2 regions of the uncultured Cellulomonas sp. genome follow, and region 2 is predicted to be linked to the other one. Evidence: riboswitches for the same ligand, from Rfam matches in the RefSeq annotation. Region 2 holds a riboswitch; the other holds the start of a gene.
What was found. A riboswitch is a leader RNA that binds a small molecule or an ion and turns the genes downstream of it on or off. The one in region 2 is predicted to bind ZMP and ZTP.
Positions count from the first base shown of each region.

Region 1: it holds a riboswitch for ZMP and ZTP, as region 2 does, so the genes downstream of both, glyA (serine hydroxymethyltransferase) here and purH (bifunctional phosphoribosylaminoimidazolecarboxamide formyltransferase/IMP cyclohydrolase) in region 2, are expected to answer to the same signal.

Region 1 is NZ_CAURTV010000105.1:3,030-8,232, reverse strand. It holds gene RYN42_RS17190 (PHB depolymerase family esterase) at 1-704, opposite strand, end outside; gene purU (formyltetrahydrofolate deformylase) at 753-1,616, opposite strand; gene RYN42_RS17180 (GNAT family N-acetyltransferase) at 1,665-2,159, shown strand; gene RYN42_RS17175 (hypothetical protein) at 2,177-2,821, opposite strand; ZMP/ZTP riboswitch at 2,965-3,055, shown strand; gene glyA (serine hydroxymethyltransferase) at 3,125-4,408, shown strand; gene RYN42_RS17165 (bifunctional methylenetetrahydrofolate dehydrogenase/methenyltetrahydrofolate cyclohydrolase) at 4,408-5,203, shown strand, end outside.
Region 2 is NZ_CAURTV010000067.1:43-5,245, reverse strand. It holds gene RYN42_RS14140 (aquaporin) at 1-867, shown strand, start outside; gene RYN42_RS14135 (DUF3017 domain-containing protein) at 939-1,346, opposite strand; gene RYN42_RS14130 (FAD-dependent oxidoreductase) at 1,400-2,662, shown strand; gene purH (bifunctional phosphoribosylaminoimidazolecarboxamide formyltransferase/IMP cyclohydrolase) at 2,673-4,265, opposite strand; ZMP/ZTP riboswitch at 4,302-4,389, opposite strand; gene purN (phosphoribosylglycinamide formyltransferase) at 4,404-5,051, opposite strand.

The DNA of each region.
Region 1 (5,203 bases), on a different contig from region 2:
AGCTGCACGCGCGGCCGCGGTCCCGTGTAGCCCGGGTACGCGGCCCGTGCGAGGTCACCCCACTGCTGACCGGTCAGCACGCGGCGGCCGCCGGAGCAGTCGCTGTTCCAGGGTGCCTGCGACGTGGTGCCGGGCGGGGGCGACGTCGTGGAGAAGCAGGTGGCCGGCACGCCCGCGAACGCCGACCCCGCGGCGAACACGTCGGGGTACGTGGCCAGCAGGACCTCGGTCATCATCGCGCCCGACGAGACCCCGGTGACGAACACGCGGCTGGTGTCGGTGGCGTACCGCTGCTGCACGTGCTGGACCATCGACACGATGCTCGCGGGGTCGCTGGCGCCGCCGTGCGTGAGCGCCTGCGCCGAGCTCACGTCGAAGCAGCTGCCGCTCCGGTTGGCCTGCGGGTAGACGACGATGTAGCCGTACCGGGTGGCCAGCTCGTCGAACTGCCCGCCGTCGTAGATGGCCTGCGCCGATCCCGTGCACCAGTGCACGACCACGAGCACCGCGGGCTTGGCCGGCAGCGAGTCCGGCACGAACAGGCTCATGCCCAGCCCGCCGGGGTTGCTGCCGAAGCTGGAGACGGTCACCAGCGAGGCGGCCTGCGCGGCGGGCGCCGTGGTGAGGGCGGCGGCCGCGAGTCCGACGACGCCGAGGGCGAGGGTGGTGGCAGCCGCGAGGGCTCGACGCACAGAGGGCTTCATGCCCGGAGCGTGCCCGACCACGTGCCGCCCGGTCAGGGCACGAAGCGTTTAGCGGAAGACGATGGTCCGGTGGCCGTCGAGCAGCACACGGTGCTCGGCGTGCCAGCGGACCGCCCGCGACAGCGCCCGGCGCTCGACGTCCTGCCCCAGGGCGACCAGGTCCTCGACGTGCCGGGTGTGGTCGACGCGCTCGACGTCCTGCTCGATGATCGGCCCCTCGTCGAGGTCGCCGGTCACGTAGTGCGCGGTGGCGCCGATGAGCTTGACGCCCCGGTCGTGCGCCTGCGCGTAGGGGCGGGCGCCCTTGAACGAGGGCAGGAACGAGTGGTGGATGTTGATCACGCGCCCCTGCAGCGCCCGGCACAGGTCGTCGGACAGGATCTGCATGTACCGCGCCAGCACCACCAGCTCGACGTCGAGCTCCTCCACCAGCTGCAGCAGCCGCGCCTCGGCCTGTGCCTTGGTCGCGCCGGTCACCGGCACGTGGTGGAACGGGATGCCGTAGAAGTCGGCGAGCGGCTCGAGCACCGTGTGGTTGGACACGACCGCGACCAGCTCGATCGGCAGGTTCTCGGAGCGCTGGCGGAACGCGAGGTCGTTCAGGCAGTGCGCGGCGGTCGAGCCCATGACGAGCGTGCGGACGGGCCGGCCCACGACGTCGAGCGACCAGTCCATGGCGAACTGCTGCGCCACCGGCGCGAACGCGGCCTCCAGCTCGTCGCGAGGCGTGGACGCCGTGACCTGCACGCGCATGAAGAACAGCCCGGACAGCGGGTCACCGAACTGCTGCGACTCGGTGATGTTCCCCCCGTGCTCGGCCAGCAGGCCCGCGACCGCGTGCACGATCCCGGGGCGGTCGGGGCAGGAGAGGGTCAGGACCCAGTGAGTTGCGACAGGCGAGACGGGGGACACGGTGTCCGAGAGTAGTGGTCGTGCGGATCGGCTGACACGATGGGCCGCATGAGCCAGCCCGCCCTCGACATCCGCTCGGTGACCCTCGACGACGCAGGCGAGCTGCTCACGCTGCGGCGCGCCGCGTTCGTCACCGAGGCGCAGCAGTACGGCGACCCGCACATCCCGCCGCTCACGCAGACGCTCGCCGAGCTCGAGTCCGACCTGCAGCGCGAGGGCGTCATCACGCTGGGGGGCTGGTACGGGCACCGCCTGGTGGGGTCGATCCGCGTGCTCGTCGAGGGCTCCAAGGCGACGCTCGGCCGGTTCGCCGTGGCCCCCGACCTGCAGGGCCAGGGGTTCGGCACCCAGATGCTCATGGCGATCCTGCCGCACCTGCCCGAGGGCATCGAGGAGGTCTGGGTGTTCACCGGCCGTGACTCGGTGCAGAACCTCGCGCTCTACACCAAGCACGGGTACGAGCACCAGCACGACCAGACCGCGGGGGACCTGACGTACGCGTACCTGCGCAAGATCCTGGGCGACGCCGAACCGAGCATCTGACGGCACCGGTCCCCGGCTCAGTCGCCGGGGACCTCGAGGGAGTCGAGGACGGTCGCCACCCAGGCGTCGAACTCCGGGCTCACGGGGCTCGTCAGCCAGATGCTGTCCAGGGCGACGCCGTCCTGCGAGAACACGCCCTCAGGCAGAGGGACCACGTACGACGTGCGGCGCAGACCCCAGCCGTCGACGCCACGGATCCTGACCGCGTCCCGGCCGCCCGTCCTCACGGTGTCGACGTCGAAGGTGCCGACCTCGACCAGTGCCGCGCGCACCTCGGTGGCGACCTCGTCGACGTCGCCGCCGCTGCCTGCCTGCATACGGACCTGGATCTCCGAGATGTCGTCCTCGCCCACGCCGACCGCCGTCGCACAGCCCGCGGAGCTTCCGCTGAGCGCGAGCCCCTCGGGCATGCGGTAGCTGAAGCACCTGGTCCTCACGAGCGCGCCGTCGAGCTGGACCGGTTCCGTGCCGTCGATGACGACGGGCGCCGTCGCACGGTCGTCGGGGGGTTCGGAACTGTGGCCGGCCACCGCGATGACGGCGGTCAGCGCCGTGGCGGCGGCGAGCACCGTCAGCAACCACCGCCGCGGCCGCGCAGAGCTCGGGCGAGGCGGCGGCATGAAGGTGTGGTCGGCGGTGCCGGTCACGTAGGGATCGGTCATGCGTCCTCCTCAATGGGCGGGCGGCGGGTGCCGTCGCGGGAAAGGTAGGGAGCACGCGCCCGTCGCGTCGGGGGCTGTGCACACGCACCCGTCGAGCCGCCCACAGGCCGACCGCTCCCCGCACGGCGTTCGGCTTGCTACCCTGTGCCCGTCGCGACTGGCGAAACGGGTGGGGCACCACCGGGGAGCGACGCAGCAGCAGCAGACCATGGGTCGGACGCCTGGGCCCCCGGTCACCCACACCGGTCCACCCACCGAGTGCGCGGTGCCCGACACCGTGCGCGCTGACTGCCAGGGAGTGCCATGAGCAACACCCCGATCCTCGACCAGAACATCTCCGAGCTGGACCCCGAGATCGCCGCCGTCCTCGACGGTGAGCTCGCCCGCCAGCAGGGCACGCTCGAGATGATCGCGAGCGAGAACTTCGTGCCGCGTGCGGTCCTGCAGGCGCAGGGCTCCGTGCTCACCAACAAGTACGCCGAGGGGTACCCCGGCCGCCGGTACTACGGCGGCTGCGAGCAGGTCGACATCGCGGAGAACATCGCGATCGCCCGCGCCAAGGCGCTGTTCGGCGCGGACCACGCGAACGTCCAGCCGCACTCGGGCGCGACGGCCAACGCCGCGGTCCTGCACGCGCTGATCAACGCCGGTGACAAGATCCTCGGCCTGGAGCTCGCGCACGGCGGCCACCTCACGCACGGCATGAAGATCAACTTCTCCGGCAAGCTCTACCAGGTCGGCGCCTACGGCGTGGACCCGCAGACGTTCCTGGTGGACATGGACGTGGTGCGCGAGAAGGCCCTGGAGCAGCGCCCCGACGTGATCATCGGCGGCTGGTCCGCGTACCCGCGCCAGCTCGACTTCGCGGCGTTCCGCTCCATCGCCGACGAGGTCGGTGCCAAGCTCTGGGTCGACATGGCGCACTTCGCCGGCCTGGTCGCCGCGGGCCTGCACCCGAACCCGGTGCCGCACTCCGACGTCGTGTCCTCCACGGTGCACAAGACGATCGGCGGCCCCCGCTCGGGCTTCATCCTGAGCCGCGAGGAGTACGCCAAGAAGATCGACTCGGCCGTGTTCCCGGGCCAGCAGGGCGGTCCGCTCATGCACGTGATCGCCGCCAAGGCCGTCGCGTTCAAGGTGGCGGCCACCGAGGAGTTCAAGGACCGCCAGCAGCGGACCCTCGACGGCGCCCGGCTCATCGCGGAGCGTCTCTCCGCGCCCGACGTGGCCGCGGCCGGCGTCTCCGTGCTCACCGGTGGCACCGACGTGCACCTGGTGCTCGTCGACCTGCGGCACTCCGACCTCGACGGTCAGCAGGCCGAGGACCTCCTGCACTCGGCCGGCATCACGGTGAACCGCAACGCGGTGCCCTTCGACCCGCGCCCCCCGCGCGTCACCTCCGGCCTGCGCATCGGCACGCCCGCGCTCGCCACGCGCGGCTTCGGCGACGCGGAGTTCACGGAGGTCGCGGACATCATCGCGACCGCCCTGATCAACGGCGCGTCGACCGACCTCGACGCGCTCAAGGCCAGGGTGCTCAAGCTCACCGACGCGTTCCCGCTGTACTCCGACCTGCAGCAGTACTGATGACGGCCCGGATCCTGGACGGGACCGCGACGGCGGCCCGGATCAAGGCCGAGCTGACGGAGCGGGTGGCGGCGCTCGCCGCGCGCGGCGTGCGGCCCGGCCTGGGCACCCTGCTCGTCGGCGACGACCCCGGGTCGCGCTGGTACGTGGCCGGCAAGCACAAGGACTGCGCGGAGGTGGGCATCGCGTCCCTCCGTGAGGACCTGCCGGCCACGGCGTCGCAGGACGAGATCGAGGCCGCCGTGACGCGGTTGAACGAGGACCCGGAGTGCACGGGGTTCATCGTCCAGCTGCCGCTGCCGAAGGGCATCGACACCAACCGCGTGCTCGAGCTGATCGACCCCGACAAGGACGCCGACGGCCTGCACCCGACCAACCTGGGCCGCCTGGTCCTGCGGGTCAACGAGCCGGTCACGTCTCCGCTGCCCTGCACCCCGCGGGGCATCGTGGACCTGCTGCTCCGGCACGACATCGACCTGCGCGGCGCGGACGTCGTCATCGTCGGCCGCGGGGTCACCGTCGGGCGGTCGATCGGTCTGCTGCTCACGCGCCGGGAGATCAACGCGACCGTCACGCTCACGCACACCGGCACCGAGGACCTCGCGGAGCACACCCGCAACGCCGACGTCGTCATCGCGGCCGCCGGGGTGCCGGGGATCATCACGGCGGACATCGTCAAGCCGGGTGCCGTCGTCATCGACGTCGGTGTCTCGCGGTCGACGGACCCGGAGACGGGCAAGAGCCGGGTGGTCGGGGACGTCAACCCCGGTGTGCGCGAGGTCGCGTCCTGGGTGT
Region 2 (5,203 bases):
CTCGAGGACGTCGACGCCTACGTCATCCCCGCCGGCTCCGTCGTGGTGACCGGCCCCGGCCTGGTCGCTCGGCTCGGCGCGGAGGCGTTCGGCACGTTCGCCCTCGTGCTGGTGGGTCTCGGCATCGCCCTCTACGCCGGCGTCAGCCAGGTCGGCTCCCTCGCGGTCGGCCTCGGGTTCGGCATCGCGGTCGTCGCCGCGATCATCGCGGTCGGCCACGTCTCGGGCGGCCACTTCAACCCGGCGGTGACCCTGGGCGCGGCCATCGGCGGACGCACGGCGTGGAAGGACGTCCTGCCGTACTGGCTCGCGCAGCTGGTCGGCGGCATCCTCGCCGCGGCGGTGCTCTTCATCACCATCCCCAAGGCCCTGCCCGGCCTGATCACCCAGACCGAGGGCGCCACGGCGAAGTCGTTCTTCTCCAGCGTGGCCAACGGCTTCGGCGAGCACTCCCCCCTGTCCACCCTCTCGGGCGGCCAGGTCGAGTTCTCGCTGGTCGTCGCGCTCCTCGTGGAGATCGTCGCGACCGCCGTGTTCGTCGGCATCGTCCTGGGCGCCACGGACCGCCGGGCGGCCCACGTGCAGGCACCGTTCGCCATCGGTCTCTCGCTCGCCGTGCTGCTCCTCGTGGCGACGCCGATCACCAACGGCTCGCTCAACCCGGCCCGCTCGTCGGCGGCCGCGATCTTCTCCGAGGGCTGGGCCGTCGGCCAGCTGTGGCTGTTCTGGGTCGCGCCGCTGGTCGGCGCCGCCCTGGCCGGCCTGGTCTACCGCGCGTTCGCCACCGAGCCGGTCGAGGACAACCTGCTCGAGGAGGACGACGCGTACGTGACCACGGACGACGTCCTCGTGGTCTCGGAGCGCTGACCCGCACCACCGCGCACGCAGCGACGCCCGGGGCCGTTCGGCTCCGGGCGTCGCCTGCGTCCGGCGACGCGTCAGCGCGGCAGGATCTGCGCGAGAACCACCAGGCCGAGGCTCGAGCACGCGAGCACGGCGACGTCGAGCGCCTTGGCGCGCACGGTCAGCGCGACCGGCCCGGACGGCAGCACGGCACGGACCACCGCACCCGCCAGCGTGACCGACGCGAGCACGAAGACGCCCGGCCGGGTGCCGACGACGACCGCGACCACGGTGGCGACGACGATGCCGGTGCTCGTCCACCACAGCGACACGTTCCGGGCGGCGTCGAGCGACGCACGGGCGATGGCGCGGGGGTCGAGCGGCGCCTCCTCGACCGGGATGGGACCGGTGGTGGGCGCCGGGGGCTCGGGAACGGTGTGGGTGGGCCGGGCGGGGTCCGGGTGAGCAGCATCGGCGCGGCGTACCTCGGCTGCCCCGCTCATGCGCTCCGTCACCCTCTCGCTCGTGCCTCTCGACGGGAGACTACCGTTGCGTGGTGACCTCCCGGACCGGCGACGAGCACCCGGACACCCCTGTTCCGCACGACGTGCTGGTGGTCGGAGCAGGTCTCGCGGCGACGCAGACGGTCGCGGGGCTGCGTGAGCGGGGGTTCGACGGGCGCGTGGTCGTGCTCGGCGGGGAGGGGATCGCGCCCTACGACCGGCCGCCGCTGTCCAAGCACCTGCTCGACCGTCGGACCCCGACGTGGCTCACGGACGAGATCGGCGCCGACCTGCTCGCCCTGGCGGACGAGGTGCACCTGGGCACCCCCGCGCGCAGCCTGTCCCTGTCCGGGGCGCAGCCCGAGGTGCTGACCGACGACGGCCCGTTCAGCGCCGACGCCGTCGTGCTCGCCACCGGGGCGCACGCCGTCCGGCCGGTCGACTGGGAGGCGGCGCTCACCCTGCACACCGCCGCCGACGCCGAGCACCTGCGGGCCGCCCTGGTGCCGGGGACCAGGCTCGTCATCATCGGCGCGGGCTGGATCGGCGCCGAGGTGGCGGGGGTCGCCGCCGCGGCGGGGGTCGACGTCGTCGTGGTGGAGGCGGCGGGGGCGCCCCTCATGGCCGCGCTCGGACCCACCGTCGGGGAGCTGACCAGCCCCTGGTACGCGGCCGCCGGGGTCCGGCTGATGACCGGTGAGCACGTGGTCGAGGTGGGCGCCAACGGCGTCGGGCTGGCGGACGGCAAGCTCGTCGCCGCCGACGTGGTGCTCGCCGCGGTGGGCGCACGCCCGACCACGGACTGGCTGGCCGGCGCCCTCCCCCGCGAGGACGACGGCTCGTTGCGGGTCGACGAGCAGCACGCGGTGATCGGCGCTCCCCGCACCGTCCGGGCGGTCGGCGACGTCGCGCTGCGTCGCTCCCCGCGACACGGGTGGGTGCCCGGAGGCCACTGGGACGGGGCCCTGCGCGGGCCGGCTGCCCTGGTCGCGGACCTGCTGGGTGTCCCCGACGCGGTCCCTGCCGACGTCGCCCCGTACGTCTTTTCCACCCAGCTGGGGCACGAGCTCGCGCTGTTCGGCCACCCCCGCACCGACGACGAGGTGGTGCTGCGCGGCAACCCGGCGGACGGGCAGGGCTGGGCTGCCCTGTGGTTCCGGCACGGCTCCGAGCAGGTCGGCGCGATCCTCACGGTCGACCGCCCCCGGGACGTCGGCGCCGCGCGCCGGCTGTTCACCGCCGCGGGGCTGCCCCGGCTCGACCGCGCGCTGGCGCACGACCCGGGGCGACCCCTGCGGGAGGCTGTGCTGGTCTGAGCCCTCGCGCTCAGTGCGCGAAGTGGCGCGTGCCTGTGAGGTAGAGGGTCACGCCGGCGGACTGCGCCGCGGCGACGACCTCCTCGTCCCGCACCGACCCGCCCGGCTGCACGATCGCGCGGACGCCGGCGTCGATGAGCACCTGTGCACCGTCGGCGAACGGGAAGAACGCGTCGGAGGCCGCGACGGCGCCGCGCGCCCGCTCGACGTCCCCCGCGTTCGCGCGCTCGACAGCGAGCCGGCAGGAGTCCACCCGGTTCACCTGCCCCATCCCGACGCCGACCGAGGCGCCGGCGTCGGCGAGCAGGATCGCGTTCGACTTCACGGCGCGCACGGCCCGCCACGCGAACGCCAGGTCCGCCAGGGTGGCGTCGTCGGCCGCCGCGCCCGCCGCGAGCGTCCAGCCCGAGGGGTCGTCGCCGGGGGCGTCCACCTGGTCGAGCTCCTGCACCAGCAGGCCGCCGCTCACGGCACGGCGCTCCGTGCGGGCACCGTCCACGGGCGTCACCTGCAGGAGACGGATGTTCTTCTTGCGGCGCAGGATCTCGAGCGCCTCGGGCTCGAAGGCGGGGGCGACGACGACCTCGGTGAACACGGGCGCGATCTGCTCCGCCGCCGCCGCCGTCAGGGTCCCGTTGGTGGCGATGACGCCGCCGAACGCCGACACCGGGTCGCAGGCGTGGGCCTTCGCGTGGGCGTCGGCCACGTCCGTGCCGACCGCGATGCCGCACGGGTTGGCGTGCTTGATGATCGCCACGGCCGGGTCGGTGTGGTCGTGCGCGGCACGCCAGGCGGCGTCGGCGTCGACGTAGTTGTTGTAGCTCATCGCCTTGCCGTGCAGCTGCTGCGCCCCCGCCAGACCGCGGCCGGCCGACCCGTCGGGGGTCAGGTAGAGGGCCGCCTGCTGGTGGGGGTTCTCGCCGTAGCGCAGCACCTCGCCGCGCACCCAGGCGGTGCCGGTGAACGCGGGGAAGCCGGACTCGACGGCGGCCTCGTCCGGGGCGTACTCGGCGGCGAACCAGCCGGCCACGGCGGCGTCGTACGCGGCGGTGTGCGCGAACGCGTCGGCGGCGAGCAGTCGGCGGGCAGCCAGCGTGAAGCCCCCGGCGCCGACGGCGGCCACGACCTCGTCGTAGCGAGCGGGGTCCACGACGACGGCCACGCTCGGGTGGTTCTTGGCCGCGGCGCGGACCATCGACGGGCCGCCGATGTCGATCTGCTCGACGCACTCGTCCGGCCCGGCGCCCGACGCGACCGTGGCGGTGAACGGGTACAGGTTCACCACGACCAGCTCGAACGGCGCGATGCCCAGCTCCTCGAGCTGCGCCAGGTGCTCCGGACGCCGCGTGTCCGCCAGCACCCCCGCGTGCACGCGGGGGTGCAGCGTCTTGACGCGACCGTCGAGGCACTCGGGGAACCCGGTCAGGTCCTCGACCGGGGTGACCGGCACCCCGGTCGCGGCGATCGTCGCCGCGGTGGAGCCCGTGGAGACGAGCTCGACGCCCCCGGCGTGCAGGGCCGCGGCCAACTCGGTCAGGCCGGTCTTGTCGTAGACGCTGACGAGGGCGCGACGTACGGGTCGCTGGAAGGTGTTCTCGGACATGGCGCTCCCGGGGTGTGCAGGGTCGGCTAGGGCGGACCCATGCACCCAGGCGGGCGGTGCGTGGCGGGGCACTGCGGCCGCTCCCCGGTGGTTGCACCCACCTGCGCCAGTCACGACCGCGGCCGAGTCTAGCGCCCGTCAGCCGACGGTCGCGTGCCGCCCGTCGACGCGCAGACCGTCGCGGGCGATGCGGCCGACCCACTCGACCAGCAGCGTGCGCTCCACGGCCTTGATGCGCTCGTGCAGCGTGGCCTCGTCGTCGTCGGGCTCCACCCGGACGGTCGCCTGGGCGATGATCGGCCCGGTGTCCACGCCCTCGTCGACCACCATCACCGTGCAGCCGGTGACCTTCACCCCGTAGGCGAGCGCGTCCCGCACACCATGGGCGCCCGGGAACGAGGGCAGCAGCGCGGGATGGGTGTTGACGATCCGGCCGCCGAACCGCCCCAGGAAGCTCGCCCCGAACAGCTTCATGAACCCGGCCAGGACGACGACGTCCGGGGAGAACACCGCGACGGTCTCGGTGATCGCCGCGTCCCAGGCCGCGCGGTCGTCGAAGTCCTTGAGCGCCACCACGGCCGTGGGGATGCCCGCCGCGCGCGCGATGTCCAGCGCCCGGATCCCGCTGCGGTCGGCGACCACCGCGACGACGCACGCACCGTAGGCGGGGTCCTCGTGCGCGGTCAGCAGCGCCGCCAGGTTCGAGCCCGTGCCGGAGACGAGGACGACGAGCCGGCCCGAGTCGCGGGTGGCCGGCGAGGGGCGATGGGGCGTCTCGTGCGTCACGGGCCGACCCTACCGGCGGGGGTGCCGGGCGGACCGCGCCGTCCCGTGCGCGAGAATGTGGGGGTGAGCAACCCCTACGCGCCCCCCGGGGACCGCCCGCGCGCGCCGGACGGCGACCCGACGGACGCACCACGGCCTCACGACGGACCCTC